Regions from separate parts of the Streptomyces macrosporus genome, predicted to be linked through region 1. Evidence: riboswitches for the same ligand, from Rfam matches in the RefSeq annotation. Region 1 holds a riboswitch; each other region holds the start of a gene.

Evidence for each region. Region 1 has a riboswitch for cyclic di-AMP ahead of ABD335_RS24585 (M23 family metallopeptidase). Riboswitches for the same ligand answer to the same signal wherever they lie in the genome.
Region 2: another riboswitch for cyclic di-AMP. It lies ahead of ABD335_RS15905 (C40 family peptidase); the one in region 1 lies ahead of ABD335_RS24585 (M23 family metallopeptidase).
Region 3: another riboswitch for cyclic di-AMP. It lies ahead of ABD335_RS17500 (M23 family metallopeptidase); the one in region 1 lies ahead of ABD335_RS24585 (M23 family metallopeptidase).

The regions. Positions count from the first base shown of each region.
Region 1 covers NZ_BAAASZ010000034.1:80,436-86,090, reverse strand. Annotated here, with positions in the region: gene ABD335_RS24595 (helix-turn-helix domain-containing protein) at 1-636, shown strand, start outside; gene ABD335_RS24590 (antibiotic biosynthesis monooxygenase) at 765-1,487, shown strand; gene ABD335_RS24585 (M23 family metallopeptidase) at 1,757-2,809, opposite strand; cyclic di-AMP (ydaO/yuaA leader) riboswitch at 2,821-2,958, opposite strand; gene ABD335_RS24580 (PP2C family protein-serine/threonine phosphatase) at 3,196-4,380, opposite strand; gene ABD335_RS24575 (AfsR/SARP family transcriptional regulator) at 4,587-5,357, opposite strand; gene ABD335_RS24570 (manganese catalase) at 5,606-5,655, shown strand, end outside.
Region 2 covers NZ_BAAASZ010000023.1:90,139-95,793, forward strand. Annotated here, with positions in the region: gene ABD335_RS15890 (MurT ligase domain-containing protein) at 1-404, opposite strand, end outside; gene ABD335_RS15895 (TetR/AcrR family transcriptional regulator) at 662-1,303, opposite strand; gene ABD335_RS15900 (acyl-CoA dehydrogenase family protein) at 1,461-2,690, shown strand; cyclic di-AMP (ydaO/yuaA leader) riboswitch at 3,300-3,453, shown strand; gene ABD335_RS15905 (C40 family peptidase) at 3,457-3,930, shown strand; gene ABD335_RS15910 (NAD-dependent epimerase/dehydratase family protein) at 4,084-5,091, shown strand; gene ABD335_RS15915 (MarR family winged helix-turn-helix transcriptional regulator) at 5,257-5,655, opposite strand, start outside.
Region 3 covers NZ_BAAASZ010000026.1:104,366-110,020, forward strand. Annotated here, with positions in the region: gene ABD335_RS17490 (M16 family metallopeptidase) at 1-1,317, shown strand, start outside; gene ABD335_RS17495 (M16 family metallopeptidase) at 1,386-2,753, shown strand; cyclic di-AMP (ydaO/yuaA leader) riboswitch at 3,106-3,270, shown strand; gene ABD335_RS17500 (M23 family metallopeptidase) at 3,283-4,167, shown strand; gene ABD335_RS17505 (GntR family transcriptional regulator) at 4,345-5,049, shown strand; gene ABD335_RS17510 (HPr family phosphocarrier protein) at 5,190-5,471, opposite strand; gene ABD335_RS17515 (bifunctional acetate--CoA ligase family protein/GNAT family N-acetyltransferase) at 5,635-5,655, shown strand, end outside.

The DNA of each region.
Region 1 (5,655 bases):
CGCGCCCGTCTCGTCGAGCTCGCCCGGAGCGCCCGGGCCGAGGGCTGGTGGCAGGCGTACCCCGACGCGATCCCCGGCCGGATGCACCTGTTCCTGACCCTGGAGAACGAGTCGGTCCGGGAGGACCACTACGCAACCGCCCACGTTCCCGGCCTGCTCCAGACCCGCCGCTACGCGGAGGCGCTGTACCGCACGGACCTCGACCCCATCCCCGAGGAGCGCCTCCGGGCCGTCCTCGACGTCCGCATGAAGCGGCAGGAGGTCCTCACGCGCCCCGACCCCCTGGAGCTGCGGGTCGTCCTGGACGAGGCGGCCGTCCGGCGGGCCGGTCCGCCGGACGTCCACCGGGAGCAGTTGGCGCACCTGGTGGAGTGCGCGCGGCTGCCCAACGTCGACCTGCGGATCCTGCCGTTCGACCGGGGGCTCCGGTCCTCCGCCGTCGGCGCGTTCCTCGTCCTGGTGGGCGCGGACCCGTCCCTGGACGTCGTGTACCAGGAGAGCCTGACCGCCTCCCTCTACCTGGAGAAGGACGCGGAGGTGGAGGAGTACCGCAGGGCGTTCGCCGACCTCCACCGGCGGGCGCTGGAGCCGGACGCCTCGATCGCCCTGCTCGACAAGCTGCGCAAGGAGCCGTGACGCCCCCTCCCGCCCGGAGCGGGCCGCGGCCGACGGTCCCGGAGCCCCTTGACCTCAAGGCGACTTGAGGTGTGAGGGTGGGTCACGAACGCGTTGGACACCTCCGTGACCGGCGAAGGAGCACCGTCATGCCCACGCACCCCGACCCCACCCGCCCCGATGTCGGCGCCGCGCTCTTCAGCACCTGGGACGTGGGGACGCCCGAGCGGCAGCGCGCCGCCGTGGCGGCGATCGCGGCCACCTGGAGGAAGCGGCCCTGGCCGACGCCGGAGTTGCTGTCGTACAGCGTGTACGCCGGGTCCGACGGCCGGACGCTGCTCCACCACTCCCAGTGGACGTGCCAGGAGGCGTACGAGGACTACGTCCGCGAGCACCGGCAGGAGCGGAACGACGAGATCGACGCCGCGGTGCCGGGGATCGAGCGGGTCGAGCTGGTGCGCACCCGGCTCTACCGCAGCTTCCCGCCCCGGCGGGAGGGCGAGCGGCCCGAACCCGGATGCGTCGTGGTCGTGGACGCGGGGTTCGAGGGGCCCGACGAGGAGCGGCAGCGGGCGTGGGTGGACGCCGTCGGCGAGGCGCTCGCGACCGACAGCGGCCTGCCGCCCGGCGGCATCGCCGGGCACTTCCACCTGAGCGTCGACGGCACGCGCGTCGTCAACTACGCGGAGTGGGAGAGCGAGCAGGCCCACGTCGACGCGTTGCGGACGCCCGGCGAGGGCATCGGCTCGACGAGCCCGCAGTGGCACCGCGTCCAGCACTTCCCCGGGCTGGTGCGCGGCGGCGTCAACCGCTACCACCTGCGGTTCACCGGCGAGCGTCCTCTGGAGCCGGCCGGCCCGTCGGCGCGTTGAGGCGTACGGCGCACCGAAACCGTCGGCCGGCGGCGGGAGCGGCGACCGTGACCGCTCGGGAGCGGGGCGGAGAGGCCGACGACCCTGGTGTCGGGGGGTGGGTCACCAGGGCCGCCGGGGCATGGGGTGGAGCCAGGGGGTGGAGCCAGGAGTGGAGACGGGGAAGGGCAGGGGCCCGGACGCCGCCGCCTCGTCCCCTCCTCCGGTCGGCCGACGGACACACCGACGGTGCGCGAGGCGGCGGCGCGGGAGTCGGGAGCGGGACGAGGTCAGATGTTCTGGCCCTTGCCGCGCAGCCAGGCCAGCGGGTCGATCGGGTCGCCGCCGCCCGGGCGGACCTCCAGGTGGAGGTGCGGGCCGGAGGAGTTGCCGGTGGAGCCGACGCGGCCGATCACGTCGCCGGTCGTCACCTTGCCGCCGGTCTTGGTCATGGACGACAGGTGGCAGTACCAGATCTCGGTGCCGTCGTCGAGCTTGAGGATGATGCGGTAGCCGTAGGAGCCGGCCCAGCCCGCCTCGACGATCTCACCGCTGTGCACGGCCTTGACGGGGGTGCCGGAGGGGGCCGCGAAGTCCAGGCCGGTGTGGGTGCTGGACCACATCGAGCCGGACTGGCCGAAGGTGGAGGTCAGTTGGTACGAGGAGAGCGGGAGGGTGTAGCCGGCGGCGAGCTTGGCCAGACGCTCGGCCTCGGCCTTCCGCTTGGCCTCCTCGGCGGCCTTGCGCTTGCGCTCGGCCTCCTCCTTGGCGGCCTTCTCCGCCGCTTCCTCGGCCGCCTTGTCCGCGGCCTGGTCGGCGGCGGCCTCGAGGGCCGCCTGGGTGGCGCTCGCCTGCTGCCGGTCGGCCTGCTGGAGGATGCGCGCCCGCAGGGCCTCGCCCGCGTCCGCGGTCAGGGTGTCGGTGGTGCCGTTCGCGGTGTCCGTGCCGAAACCGGCCTGGACGAGGGGGGTGCCGGTCTCGCCGGAGCCCTCGTCGGTGTCGGACTCCGAGTCGGCCATGAGCCCGCCGATGCCGGGGATGTCGTCGGCGACGGAGCCCAGGTCCGGCATGGAGATCGCGGCCGGGGACTTCTCCTTGGCGGTGGCGATGCCGCCCGCGCCGACCGCGGCGATCATGCCGACGCCGAGAACCGCTCCGCTGCGTGCCATGCCGGTGCGCTGCTTGACCACGCGGTGCCGGCCGCGGACCGGGCGTATGGAGTCCTCGGTGGGGTTCCACGCCGGGCGGTCCTCGTCCCCGTCCGGGCCGAACGGGGCGAAGGTGGCGGTGTGCGGGTCGTACGAGACCTCGGGGGCCTCGGGGGCCGGGCTGCTGGACGCCACGGAGGCGCTCTCCTTTCCTTCCCTCTCGCCTACCGGGTTAGCTGACGGGTTCGGAGCAGGAAGGTCCCCTACGGATCCGCGCACACGGTGCGGACCGATTCACCCCAAATGGTGGTTCCCCGGTTCCCTGGGCACGGCCTCTCGGTACCGCGAGACCGCGTTCGGGATTCGGCGACGGCGCACGGTGCCGCCTCTTGCGGCGGCGGTGACGACCGCGCTGCGTTATCGAACGTTAATAGAGGGACACGCGTGATTCCAAGTCTCCCCTTTGAAACAGAAGCAATTTTCTGGGGGACTTAACGGGGCAATACCTGAGCAATTCGGGCGAGTTGACCTTGGAATCCCAACGGAGAGACGCGTCACATTACCTGACGTTGCCTCAGATGTTATGCGGAGGGGTGCGTCCCTGATACGGACGGTGATCGCGCCGCGGCCGGCGGGACGGGATCGCGCATGACCGCCAGCATCGCCATGTCGTCGTCCGTGCCCCCGGCCGTGTACGCGTCGATGTCCGCGACGAGCGCGTCCAGGAGGAGGCCCGGCTCCGCGAAGCGCCGGCCGCGCAGCCGCGCCACCGGATCGTAGAAGGCGCCCTCGGTGTTCCTCGCCTCGGTCAGCCCGTCCGTGTAGAGCAGCAGCAGGGCGCCCGGCGGGAAGGGCACCGGATCCGCGTGGCCGCCTCCGCCCGCCAACTCCCCCAGCCCCAGCGGCAGCGCGTACGAGTCCGGCTCCAGCACCCGCACGGACGACCCGTCCGCGGAGAGCAGCAGGGGCGGCGGGTGGCCCCGGTTGACGATCCGCAGGGTCCCCGGCGCCCCGGCCGGGACCTCGGCCAGGACGGCCGTGACGAACCCCTCCACCCGGCCGGCCCCGCCCCGCTGTTCCATCTCCCGGACCAGGGCGTGTTCGAGCCGGTCCGCGACCGCCCCCAGGTCCGGTTCCGTCTCGGCCGCCTCCCGGAAGGCGCCGAACACCACGGTGACCGCGGCGACCGCGTCCAGCCCCTTGCCGCGCACGTCGCCCACCAGCATCCGGACGCCGTGCGGCGTCTGCTGCACCCCGTACATGTCGCCGCCGATCAGGGCGTTCACCTGCGCCGCCTCGTAGCGCACCGCGAGCGTCAGGTCGCCGATGCGGGAGGGCGGGACGGGCAGCACGGCGAGCTGGACGGCCTCGGCGACCCGGCGGACCGAGGCCAGTCGCAGTTCGCTGTGGTGCAGGGCGTGGTGGACGGCCACGGCCAGCAGGCTGACGGTGAAGACCGCCACCACCCGCACCACGCCCTCCACCACGGTCAGGACGTTCGCCCACACCACCAGGGAGAAGGCCGAGACCGTCGAGAGGGCCCCCGTGAGCACCGTGCCGCGCCCCGTCCACAGGGCCGCCGCGGCCATGGGCGCGGCGGCCAGCGAGCCGACGAGCAGACTGGCCGGTGTCAGCAGATCGAAGATCACCCCGAGCGCGATCAGCGCCAGGGGCAGCAGCCACGGCGGACGGCCGATGCCCGGGATGGCGCGGACGCGGGCCCGGCTCCCGCCGTCCAACGTCCCATGCCGCGCGTCGCCGTACACCTCTCCACTCTCCCCGATGCCCGGCCGTGGAGCGAGTCGACCGGCACCGGCCGGGCCACGCCCGCCGCGGGCACCAGGGCGGGCAGCGGTCCGCTCCCGGCCGCGCGCCCCGCCGGGCGTTCCGGAGAAGGAGCCGGGGCGCCCCCGGAACACCCGGTGGCGTCACGCCTCCGTCACGGGGGTGTCACCGCGGCCACGGGCCGGCGTCAGGGGTCCAGGGGACGGCTCAGGTAGGGCGCCACGAGCCGGCGGAAACCGGACGACGGCCCCAGCCCCAGCTCGTTGCGGAGCATCCGCCGGAAGAACTCGTAGTGCCGCAGGGCCTCGGCGACGTTGCCCTCCGCCAGGTGGACGTCCACCACGTGACGGTGCGCGCTCTCGCGCAGCGGCTCGGCCTCCACGGCCATCATGGCGGTCTCCATCGCGGCGGCGAGCCGGCCGCCGTCGCGCAGTCGCCGGCTCACGGCCTCCAGCGCGTGCAGCCGGGTCTGGCGGAAGTGCTCCCGGGCGACCAGCAGCCAGTCCTCGGTCCAGTCGGGCAGCAGGTCCTCGTCGAGTTCGGCCAGGACCGGCAGCGGCACCGGGCCGGGCTCCTGCGACGAGACGAGGGACGCGGCGTGCCGCTCGGCCAGGTGCAGGTCGACGCCGACGGTCGGGGCGAGCGCGAGGCAACTGTCGTCGGCGTCGACCAGCCGGTCCTCCCCGCTGCTCCGGGACAGCCGCCACAGGGTCGAGCGCAGGCTCGCGCCCGCGCGCCGCACGGGCAGGTCGGGCCAGAGCGTCGAGGCCACGGAGGGCCTGGTCACCCCCTCCGAGTGCAGCGCCAGCAGGGCCAACAGCCGCTGCACGGACGGGCCGATGGCCACTCTCCGGGACCGGATCTCCAGGTGGAAGCGGCCCAACAGGGCGAGACGGGCCTCCCACTCCGCGGCCTCGGGGTGGGGTTGCCGGGATGTGAGGACGAAGGAGGACGTCATGACTTTCTCTCCGGGGGAGACCGGCACGGCCGGTCTCCACGGGTCCGTGAACGCACGGTGTTCCCAGCGCCGGGCACGTCACACCCCCTCGGCGCGCCCGTCGCCCCGCCCGATGGAGACGGAACGGTGACGGGCGGTGCCTAGCGTCCGAAGAGCGGAGCGCACCCCGCCCCCGGCGCGGTGGACGGCACACGTCCGCGCTCCGCCGACGGCCGAGAAGCCCGCTCGTTCGGAAAGCGAGAGCACAGATGTTCCAGCACACCCAGCGGCTCCAGTTCGAGGCGAAGCCGGAGAAGCC
Region 2 (5,655 bases), on a different contig from region 1:
AGCAGGGCGATGGCCTTGGGGGTCACGTCCCGGGCGACCGAGGCCAGGTACTTCTCGTCGACCTCGATGACGCCGTAGCGGGCGTCGCCGCCCCCGGCGAGCGCCGCGGTGATGCCGGCGGGCATGTTGGCGCCCAGCGCGTTGGAGACCACCGGACCGACGGCCCGCAGGGCCTCGGCGATCAGCCGGGTCGTGGTGGTCTTGCCGTTGGTGGCCGACACCAGGACGACGTCCAGGTTCTGGGCGAGTCGGGCCAGCAGGTCGGGGTCGAGTTTGAGAGCCACCTTTCCGCCGATCACCGATCCGCTGCCACGACCCGCGGCCCGTGACACCGCCGCCGCGGCCTTGCCCGCCGTCACGGCCAGCTTGGCCCGCGGCGGCAACGGCTCCGTGTTGCCTGCCATCGTTCTTGCTCCTCCTTGCCCCTGGATCGGGCCTCAGCCTACCGAGGTCCGTCCCGGGTCCCGAATCGCGCCACCCCCGAGATGATCACCCCGCGCGGACGGCGCGCGCGCCCTGGGCCGCCTTCCCCCGAAAGCTCCGCGTCTGTCCGCTCCGCGCGGCCGGTCGGCGGCTCGGTTCGGCGCGGGATTCCCCACGGGATCCGCACGAGACGGCCGCCGTTCGGCGGCGCCGGACCCGTCCGGTGTCGCGCGGCCGGTCAGAGGCCGGGGCCGTCCGCCCGGTCCTCCGCCGTGGCGAGACCACCCCACAGCAGGTCCGCCAGATGCCGCACCAGCCGCTCCCGGGGGCAGGGCCGTTCGCGCAGCCACCAGTCCCCGGCCGCGTGCATCATGCCGACGATGCCGTGGCCCCACACCCGGGCCCGCTCCTCGCCCTCGGGGCCGAGCTCGATGCGCTCGGCGACGACCGTGGCCAGCTCCTCGCCCAGCCGGCGCAGCAGGGGGGCCGCGTGCTGTCCGACGTCGAAGCCGCGGTCGCCGCCGGGGTCCTCGGCGGGGTGCATCAGGAAGCGGTAGACCTGCGGACGGGCCTCGATGGCGGCCAGGTAGGTGTCGAGGGCGGCCTCCACGCGCTCGCGCCGGTCGGTGGGCGCGTCCAGGGCGGCCCGCAGCGCGTCCACCAGGGCGTCGGTGTGCCGTACGGCCAGGGCGCGGTACAGCCCGCCCTTGTCGCCGAAGTGCCGGTAGAGGATGGGCTTGGTGATTCCGGCCTCGGCGGCGATGGCGTTCATCGAGGCGCCCGGGCCGTCGCGCAGCACCACGCGCTCGGCGGCCTCCAGCAGCTCCTTGCGGCGGCGTTCCGTGGTGCTGAGCCGGTCCTCCCGGTGTGTGGTCTCCATGCCTCCGCCTCCCCGACCCTGTGACGCCTCGCCTGCCCCTCCGCGCAACGTAACACCCGCCACCGGGGGACGGGCGGACCGAGCGCCGGAGGTTGACACCGGACTGGCCGGTAACATATTCCTGTTACCGCTAGTAACAATCGGATGGAGGGCTTCCATGGCGGAGTTCGCACTCGAGCTCAACGAGGACCAGAAGGCCGTGAGGGACTGGGTCCACGGCTTCGCCGCCGATGTCATGCGTCCCGCCGCCGCGGAGTGGGACGAGCGCGAGGAGACTCCCTGGCCCGTCATCCAGGAGGCGGCCAAGATCGGCCTGTACTCGCTCGACTTCTACGCCCAGCAGTACTTCGACCCCACCGGCCTGGGCATCCCCGTGGTCATGGAGGAGCTGTTCTGGGGCGACGCGGGCATCGGCCTGTCGATCGTCGGCACCGCCCTGGCGGCCGTCGGCGTGCTCGCCAACGGCACCGAGGAGCAGATCGGCACCTGGATCCCCCAGATGTACGGCGACGCGAACGACGTGAAGGTCGCCGCCTTCTGCTCCTCCGAGCCCGACGCGGGCTCGGACGTCTCCGCGATGCGCACCCGCGCGGTCTACGACGAGGCCAAGGACGAGTGGGTGATCAACGGCACCAAGACCTGGGCGACCAACGGCGGCATCGCCAACGTCCACGTCGTCGTCGCCGTCGTCGACCCCGAGCTCGGCGCCAAGGGGCACGCCTCCTTCGTCGTCCCGCCGAACACCCCCGGCCTGTCCCAGGGCCAGAAGTTCAAGAAGCACGGCATCCGCGCCTCCCACACCGCCGAGGTGGTGCTGGACGACGTCCGCGTCCCGGGCCACTGCCTGCTGGGCGGCAAGGAGAAGCTCGACGAGCGCCTGGCCCGCGCCCGCGAGAAGGCGAAGAAGGGCGGCGGCGAGCGCGTGAAGAACGCCGCGATGGCCACCTTCGAGGCGTCCCGCCCGGCCGTGGGCGCCCAGGCCGTCGGCATCGCCCGGGCCGCCTACGAGGTCGCCCTGGAGTACGCCAAGACCAGGGTGCAGTTCGGCCGCCCGATCATCGACAACCAGGGCATCGCCTTCCAGCTCGCCGACATGCGCACCCGCATCGACGCCGCCCGCCTGCTGGTGTGGCGGGCCTCGTGGATGGCGGCGGCGGGCAAGCCCTTCGAGGCCGCCGAGGGATCGATGTCCAAGCTGTTCGCCGGGGAGACCGCGAAGGCCGTCACCGCCCAGGCGATCCAGATCCTCGGCGGCAACGGCTACACCCGGGAGTACCCGGTGGAGCGCATGCACCGGGACGCCGCGATCTACTCGATCTTCGAGGGCACCAGCGAGATCCAGCGACTGGTCGTCGCCCGCACGATCTCGGGCATGCACATCCGCTGAACCTCCGCCGGGCCGCCGCCGGGAGGCGGTGGCGGCCCGGCCGGGCCTTCCGGCCGTACGGTGCCCACCGGCGAGACGGCGGGCACCGTACGGCCTCCACCTGCGGCGATCGCCCTCCGACACCCGCGCGGCACCGTTGCCGCAGGTCGGCCCCGCCGCGCTCCCCTGCCCGCCGGCAACGCCGGTCCGCCGGCGCCGCGGGCGTCCGCACCGCCGTCGACCGCGTCCGCTTCCGGCGCGCCCGACCCGTCTTCGGGTTTTCGGATTTTCGGGTTTTCATGATGGCGTGGGTCGAGGGTCACCCGACACGAGGGCGGCCATTCGAGGTGATCGTCTCGGCGCGAGCGGCGCGCCGAGACCGTTCCGGCCGCCTCGCCGCACCCTCGGAGGGGGGCCAACAGCCGCTGCTCAGAGGCCGTTTCGAGAGGTTGCGGCCGGGCAGTGGAACGGCCCGGGACTCCGGACGGCACAGAAGTGAACAAATTCACAGATACCGTCAGATCTCGCACCTGAGCCCGTTCTTGACGCACTATCCGTAGACAACGGCAAGTCCCCGCCACGGGGCGGGGCGCCCGGGCGGACGCCGAATCCTGCCGCCGCCCGGGTGAGAGACGGACCATGACGAATCGGCAGGAGCGGGAGACCCAAGCACGACGGGCCGCACACCACGCGGCCCTTGGGGTGAAGCCACCGAGGTGGCCGGGCAACTTCGCCAGCCCGAACCCGACAGGTCATCTTTCGCAGGCGGATGACGAAGGGTTGAACCATGTCCGCGTACCCGCGTATACCCGGACTCGTGTCCCGAGCGGCCGTCACCTCCGCCGTCACCGCGGCGACGCTCGCGGGAACGGCCTTGATCCCGGCCGCCACCCCCGACGCCGAGGCGCTGACGCCCGCGGGCAAGGCGCTCAAGGTCGCGGCCTCCAAGAAGGGGGCGCCCTACCAGTACGGCGCCGCCGGGCCGAACCGCTTCGACTGCTCGGGACTCACCCAGTACTCGTACAAGAAGGCGGGCAAGAAGCTGCCGCGCACCGCGGCGGCCCAGTACAACCGCACCAAGCACATCACCGCCAAGTCCCGGAAGAAAGGCGACCTGGTGTTCTTCCACTCCGGTGGAAGCGTCTACCACGTCGGCATCTACGCCGGTGACGGACGGGTCTGGCACTCCCCGAAGCCGGGGAAGACCGTCCGCAAGGAGAAGATCTGGACCAAGAGCGTGCGGTACGGGCGCGTGAAGTGATCCCGGACCGGGCTCGACGGCCCCGGTGACGGGGCGCCGCGGACACCCGTCCGCGGCGCCCCGTCGGCGTGTCCGGCCCGATTCGGCTCTCGGCGATTCCGCCCGGGGCGTGAAGCCGTTCCGCCGCGCTGCCCGGGCGGGCAGGCTCGCCCCATGAGACTTCTGATACTGGGCGGAACGGAGTTCGTCGGTCGGGCGGTCGCCGAGGAGGCGTCGGCCCGCGGCCGGCGGGTGACCGTCTTCCACCGGGGACGGCACGCCGCGCCTCCCGGCGTCGCGGAACTGCTGGGCGACCGCACGGCCGACGGCGGCCTGGACGCCTTGGAGAAGGCGGCCGGGGACGGCGGCTGGGACGCCGTGGTCGACACCTGGAGCGGCGCGCCCTCCGCGGTGCGCGACGCCGCCGAACTCCTGGCCCCGCACGTGCGGCACCACGTCTACGTCTCCAGCCGCTCGGTGTACGCCGACCCCGTTCCGGCGGGCCTGGACGAGAACGGCCCGGTGGTCGACGCCTCGCCCGACGACGAGAGCGGCGCCGACTACGCGCGGGCCAAGAGGGGAGGGGAGCTGGCCGCCCTCGCCGCCTTCGGCGACCGGGCGCTGCTGGTGCGGGCGGGACTGATCCTCGGCCCCCACGAGAACATCGGACGGCTGCCGTGGTGGCTGCTGCGCGTCGCCCGGGGCGGCGAGGTCCTGGCGCCCGGCCCCCGCGACCTCCCCCTGCAGTACGTGGACGCCCGCGACCTCGCCGGCTGGACGCTGGACGCCGTCGAGCGCGGGCTGGGCGGCCCGTACAACGTGGTGAGCCCGCCCGGCCACACCACCATGGCCGAACTGCTGGAGAGCTGTGTGCGCGTCACCGGCTCCGGGGCCGAACTGCGCTGGACCGAACCGGAGACCGTTCTCGCGGCGGGGGCGCTGCCCTGGACGGACCTGCCGATCTGGATCCCGCCGGGCGAGGCGCACGACGCCCTCCACCAGGGGGACGTCTCCCAGGCCGTGGCGGCGGGGCTGCGCTGCCGGCCCGTCGCCGAGACGGTGGCCGACACCTGGGCCTGGCTGCGCGGCCTGGGCGGCGAACCGCCCCGGCGCCCCGACCGCCCCCGGCTCGGTCTGGCACCGGAGAAGGAGGCGGAGATCCTGCGGTCGGCGGATCGGTAGCCGGCCGGGCGACTACCGTTCGGGGCGGCGGGCCGGCCGGGCGTCACGGCCTCGCGGACCTCCGTCGGCCCGGACGGGCGGGGCTCCTCGCCGCCTCCGTGACCCGTCCCCGTGGCCCGGTGCCCCGCGCGAGGAACGCCGCGAGGGACGCGAGGTCCGCCGTGTTCAGCCCTCCCGGTCCGTCCGCCGGGCCGCGTGGTGCTCCAGGACCTTCCCCAACAGCCGTGTGAGCCGGTCCCGCTCGTCCGCCGAGAGCCCGGCGAGCAGCTCGTCCTGCGCCCGGCCCAGGGCCTCGTCGAGCCGGGCGAGCTGCCGGAGTCCGGCCGGGGTGATCGTGACGATGTTGCGCCGCCGGTCCGCCGGGTCCGAGGAGCGCGTCACCTGCTCCCGCTCGGCGAGCTCGTTGAGCGCGGCGACGACGTCGCTGCGGTCGATGCCGCAGCGGCGGCCCAGCTCCGCCTGGCTGGCGGGGCCGTACTCCTCCAGGGCCGAGAGCAGGGCGTAGTGGTGGTTGCGCGCGTCGGCGGAGGCGAACGCCCCCCACACCAGCCGGTGGGCGTGCGC
Region 3 (5,655 bases), on a different contig from region 1:
GGCCTGCGCGTGGTGCTCTCCGAGGACCATCTGACGCCGGTCGCCGCGGTGTGCCTCTGGTACGACGTCGGCTCCCGCCACGAGGTCGAGGGCCGTACCGGTCTGGCGCACCTCTTCGAGCACCTGATGTTCCAGGGGTCGGCCCAGGTCAAGGGGAACGGCCACTTCGAACTCGTGCAGGGCGCGGGCGGCTCGCTCAACGGAACCACCAGCTTCGAGCGCACCAACTACTTCGAGACCATGCCCGCCCACCAGTTGGAGCTGGCGCTGTGGCTGGAGGCCGACCGCATGGGCTCGCTGCTGGCCGCCCTGGACGAGGAGTCCATGGAGAACCAGCGCGACGTGGTGAAGAACGAGCGCCGCCAGCGGTACGACAACGTGCCCTACGGCACGGCCTTCGAGAAGCTGACGGCGATGGTCTACCCCGAGGGCCACCCGTACCACCACACCCCGATCGGCTCCATGGCCGACCTGGACGCGGCCTCGCTGGAGGACGCGCGGGACTTCTTCCGCACCTACTACGCGCCGAACAACGCCGTCCTGGCGGTCGTCGGCGACATCGACCCGGAGCAGACGCTCGCCTGGATCGAGAAGTACTTCGGGTCCATCCCCTCCCACGACGCCAAGCGGCCGCCGCGCGACGGCACGCTGCCGGACGTCATCGGCGAGGAGATCAAGCAGATCGTGCGCGAGGAGGTGCCCTCCAGGGCGCTGATGGCCGCCTACCGGCTGCCGCACGACGGCACCCGCGAGGCGGACGCCGCCGACCTGGCGCTGACCGTGCTCGGCGGCGGGGAGTCCTCCCGCCTGCACAACCGCCTGGTCCGCCGCGACCGCACCGCCGTCACCGCGGGCTTCGGCATGCTGCGGCTGGCGGGCGCGCCCTCGATGGGGTGGCTGGACGTCAAGGCCTCCGGCGACGCCGAGATCGCCGACATCGAGCGGGCCGTCGACGAGGAGCTGGCCCGCTTCGCCTCCGAGGGCCCGACGCCCGAGGAGATGGAGCGCGCCCAGGCCCTGCTGGAGCGCGAGTGGCTGGACCGGCTGGCCACGGTCGGCGGCCGGGCCGACGAGCTGTGCCGGTACGCCGTGCTGTTCGGCGACCCCCAGCTCGCCCTGACCGCGGTGGAGCGCGTGCTGCGGGTCACCGCCGACGAGGTCCGCGAGGTGGCCGCCGCCCGGCTGCGCCCCGACAACCGCGCGGTGCTGATCTACGAGCCCACCGAGGCGACCGCCCCCGACACCGCGGCCGAGGTCGCCGACGGTGCCACCGTCTCCGACACCGCCGCCACCGACGACCAGGAGGCCGCTCAGTGAGCGACGCGACTGCACAGTCCCCCGACCAGCCCTCGGAGAAGTCCGAGAACCTCCAGAACGGCGTCTCGATGGAGTTCCACCCCCAGCCCCGCGGCGGAGAGCCCAGGCCGTGGGCGTTCCCGGCCCCCGAGCGCGGCGAGCTGCCCAACGGTCTGACCGTGCTGCGCTGCCACCGTCCCGGCCAGAAGGTCGTGGCCGTCGAGGTCAACCTCCTCGCGCCGCTGGACGCCGAGCCCCGGGAGCAGGAGGGTGTGGCCGCGATCATGGCCCGCGCGTTCAGCGAGGGCACCGACCGGCACAGCGCCGAGGAGTTCTCCGCCGAGTTGGAGCGCTGCGGCGCCACCCTGGACGCGCACGCCGACCATCCGGGCGTGCGGGTCTCCCTGGAGGTTCCGGCCTCCCGGCTGGCCAAGGCGCTCGGCCTGCTCTCCGACGCGCTGCGTGCTCCGGCCTTTCCGGAGAGCGAGATCGAGCGGCTGGTGCGCAACCGCCTGGACGAGATCCCGCACGAGTTGGCCAACCCCGCCCGTCGGGCGGCCATCGCCCTGTCCGACGAGCTGTTCCCGGACACCTCCCGGCTCTCCCGCCCGCGCCAGGGCGCCCAGGAGACCATCGAGCGCATCGACGCCGCGGCCGTGCGCGCCTTCTACGAGGCGCACGTGCGGCCCTCGACCGCCACGGCCGTGGTGGTCGGCGACTTCACCGGCGTGGACCTGGACAAGGCCCTCGCCGACACCCTCGGCACCTGGACCGGTACGGCCGGCAAGCCCCGGCCCGTGCCGCCGATCACGGCGGACGACACCGGCCGGGTGATCATCGTGGACCGTCCCGGCTCGGTGCAGACCCAGCTCCTCATCGGCCGGATCGGCCCCGACCGGCACGACCGCGTGTGGCCCGCCCAGGTGCTCGGCACGTACTGCCTGGGCGGCACGCTCACCTCCCGCCTGGACCGGGTGCTGCGCGAGGAGAAGGGCTACACCTACGGCGTGCGCGCCTTCGCCCAGGTGCTGCGCTCGGCCCCCGACGGCACCGGCGCCTCGCTGCTGGCCATCAACGGCTCGGTGGCCACCGATGTGACGGGGCTCGCGCTGGCCGACCTGTGGCAGGTGCTGCGCACCCTCGCCGAGGAGGGGCTCACCGACGCCGAGCGGGACACGGCCGTGCAGAACCTGGTGGGCGTCGCCCCGCTGCGGTACGAGACGGCGGCGGCCGTGGCGGGCACCCTCGCCGACCAGGTGGAGCAGCACCTGCCCGACGACTACCAGGCGCGGCTGTACGAGCGGCTCGCCGAGACCGGCACGGTGGAGGCCACGGCGGCGGTCGTCGCCGCCTTCCCGGCCGACCGTCTGGTGACGGTCCTGGTGGGAGACGCGTCACAGATCGCCGACCCGGTGCGGGATCTGGGGATCGGAGAGGTGACGGTCGTCACGGACTGACGGGGAATCGGACGGACCGCGCGTGACGGCCGTCACGTTCCGAAGGGTATCGCGGCGCATCGGAGGTGACGGCCGTCACGCATCCCAAAAGGACCGCAGTGCGCCGGAGGTGACGGCCGTCACGCCGCGGGAGTGACGGCCGTCACGGATCGGCGGTCCGCAAGTCCCGGACCAGCGAAGGCCCTTGGTGTGCTTGTCACACCAAGGGCCTTTCCCGTGGGCGGATTGACGCTTCCGGAGGAAGGTTTATGTGGCATGCGATACAAAACGCCCGATTTGTTTGCTCGCTCAAGCACGGCCGTTTAGCTTCGAGTCCGTTGGCCGTCAGAAGCGTCCGCATCCGTGGCCGCCGGCCCACGCATCGCCGAGTCCCCCGTCCGGGGGAGCCGGGGACCCACCCTCCGCCTCCTGTGCGCGAGGGGTCCATCCCACCGGGGTGAATCGAGCCGAGTGCTCGTAGGAGACCTTCCCGCTCCGAACCCGTCAGCTAACCCGGTAGGCGACACGGAAGGAAAGGAGCACGCCGTACATGGCGTTCACCCGTGCCACCGAGAAGCTCACCGAGAAGGTCACCACCTTCACCGGGAAGCTCGCCGAGAAGCACCGGCTCTCCGGCCGCGCCGTCCGCACGGGCGCCGGTCTGCTGGGAGCCGCCACCCTCGCCGCCACCGGTGTGGTCGGCACCATCGCCACCCCCGCCGTCGCCTCCTCGGGCGAGGCGCACAAGACCTACGCCCTGGGCTTCGCGCAGGCCGTGGCCGTCGGTGACACGATCGCCGACGACGTCCGGGCCCAGGCCCAGGCCCAGCAGCGCGCGGCCGACGCCTCGCGCGTGAAGGCCGAGGAGATCGCGGCCGCCAAGGCCGTGAAGGCCGAGAAGGTCGCCCGGGAGCGCGCCGCCGAGCGTGCGGCCGCCGCCGAGCGCGAGGCCGAGGAGCGCCGGGCCGCCGCGAAGCGCGAGGCCGAGGAGCGCCGCGCCGAGCGGACCGCCGAGCGCCGTGCGGCGAGCGGCTACGTCGACCCGGTCGCGGGCGTGGACACCACGACCACGTACAAGCAGGCCGGCGCCTCCTGGTCCTCCGGCAAGCACAGCGGCATCGACTTCCCCGCCGCCACCGGCACCCCCGTGCGGGCCGTGGGCCCGGGCACCGTGGTGACGGTCGGCTGGGGCGGCGCGTACGGCAACCAGATCGTCATCCGCCACGACGACGGCCGCTACACCCAGTACGCCCACCTGTCCGCCACGAACGTGACGCCCGGCCAGCGGGTGGACGGCGGCCGGCAGATCGGCGCGGTCGGCTCCACCGGCAACAGCACCGGCCCGCACCTGCACTTCGAGGCCCGCACCGGCGCGTACTACGGCTCCGACATCAACCCGATCACGTACCTGGCCTCCAAGGGCGTCGACGTCTGACGGACGCCCCCGGGCGGACGCCATCGGACGGACGGCACACGGCCGCGCGACCCACGAGTCGCGCGGCCGCAGCTTTTCCGCCTGTTTTCCACGGGGCATCGGAATTTCCGTGACGGTGGAATACAGTTCGACTCTGCGGAACATCGGAAACGCGGAGACGACGGCGGAGGTCGACCCATGCGCATTTCGGCGCACATGGTGTGCACTGCGGTCCGCGACGACATCGTCTCCGGAGCATTCCCGCCCGGCGCCCGGCTCACCGAGGAACTGCTCGCCAGACGCTACGGCGTCTCGCGGATCCCGGTGCGCGAGGCGCTGCGCACCCTGGAGTCGGAGGGCTTCGTGATCACCCGCCGGCACGCGGGCGCCTGTGTCGCCCGGCCCAGCGAACAGGAGGCGGCCGACCTGCTCGACATCCGGGCCCTGCTGGAGCCGCTGGGCGTCGCGCGGGCGGCCCGGCGCCGCACCGAGGCGCAACTGAAGGTGCTGCGCGGCCTGGTCCGTCTGGGGCGGCAGCGCGCCGAGCACGGCCACTTCTCCGACCTGCGGGCCCTGGAGGACTGGTACCACGAGACGCTGGCCCAGGCGTCCGGCAGCCCGACCCTGGCCGCGCTGCTCACCCAGCTCCGGCGCAAGATCACCTGGGTCTACGCCGCGGAGCCCCCGACACGGGCGACGGCCGTCTGGCGGGAGCACGGCGCCATCGTGGACGCGGTCGCCCGCGGGGACGCGGAGCGGGCGCGGGCCCTGGCGGTCGCCCATGTGGAACGCTCCGTCGCGGCCCGCCGCGAGCAGCGGCCGGTGGCCGTGCGCGAAACCGGCCGGAAAGCCGCCGTGAGAGAGACGAAACATTCCGTCAACACGGGAGGCGACAATGCGTAACAGCGGTCGTATAGCGGCGGGATGAAAAGCCGGCCACATTGTCCACCCATTGTTCCGCGGATATGGCGAAGGCGGTGGAGCGATACCGCTCCACCGCCTCCGCCGGTGTTTTCCGGAGCCGTCTTCCGAGGTTTTCCGGTTCAGACGGCGCCCGGAAGCTCGTCCAGCCCCTCGGAGACCAGCTTCGCCAGACGATCCAGGGCGACCTCGGCGTCCTCGATCGGGGAGGCCAGCACGATCTCCTGGCCGCCCTCCACGCCCAGCCCCAGCACCGAGAGCATCGAGGCGGCGTTGACCGGCTCGCCCCCGGGCCTGGCCACGGTGACGGGGACGCCGGACGCGGTCACGGCACGGACGAAGATCGCGGCGGGACGGGCGTGCAGGCCCTCGGCCCAGCCGACGGTGACGCGGCGCTCAGCCATGGTGTCGTCCTTCGGATCGGAGCAGCTGTCCGAACCAGCTTTGCACACGGAAAGGCCCGACCGGAGCGAGGGACGCGCCCCGCCCGTGCCCCGCCGGCCGCCCCGCCGAACGTCCCCCCGCGGAGGGGCCGCGAACCGGAACGCCGGTGACTAGGCTGACCCCATGCGGACGCCGACCGAGCCT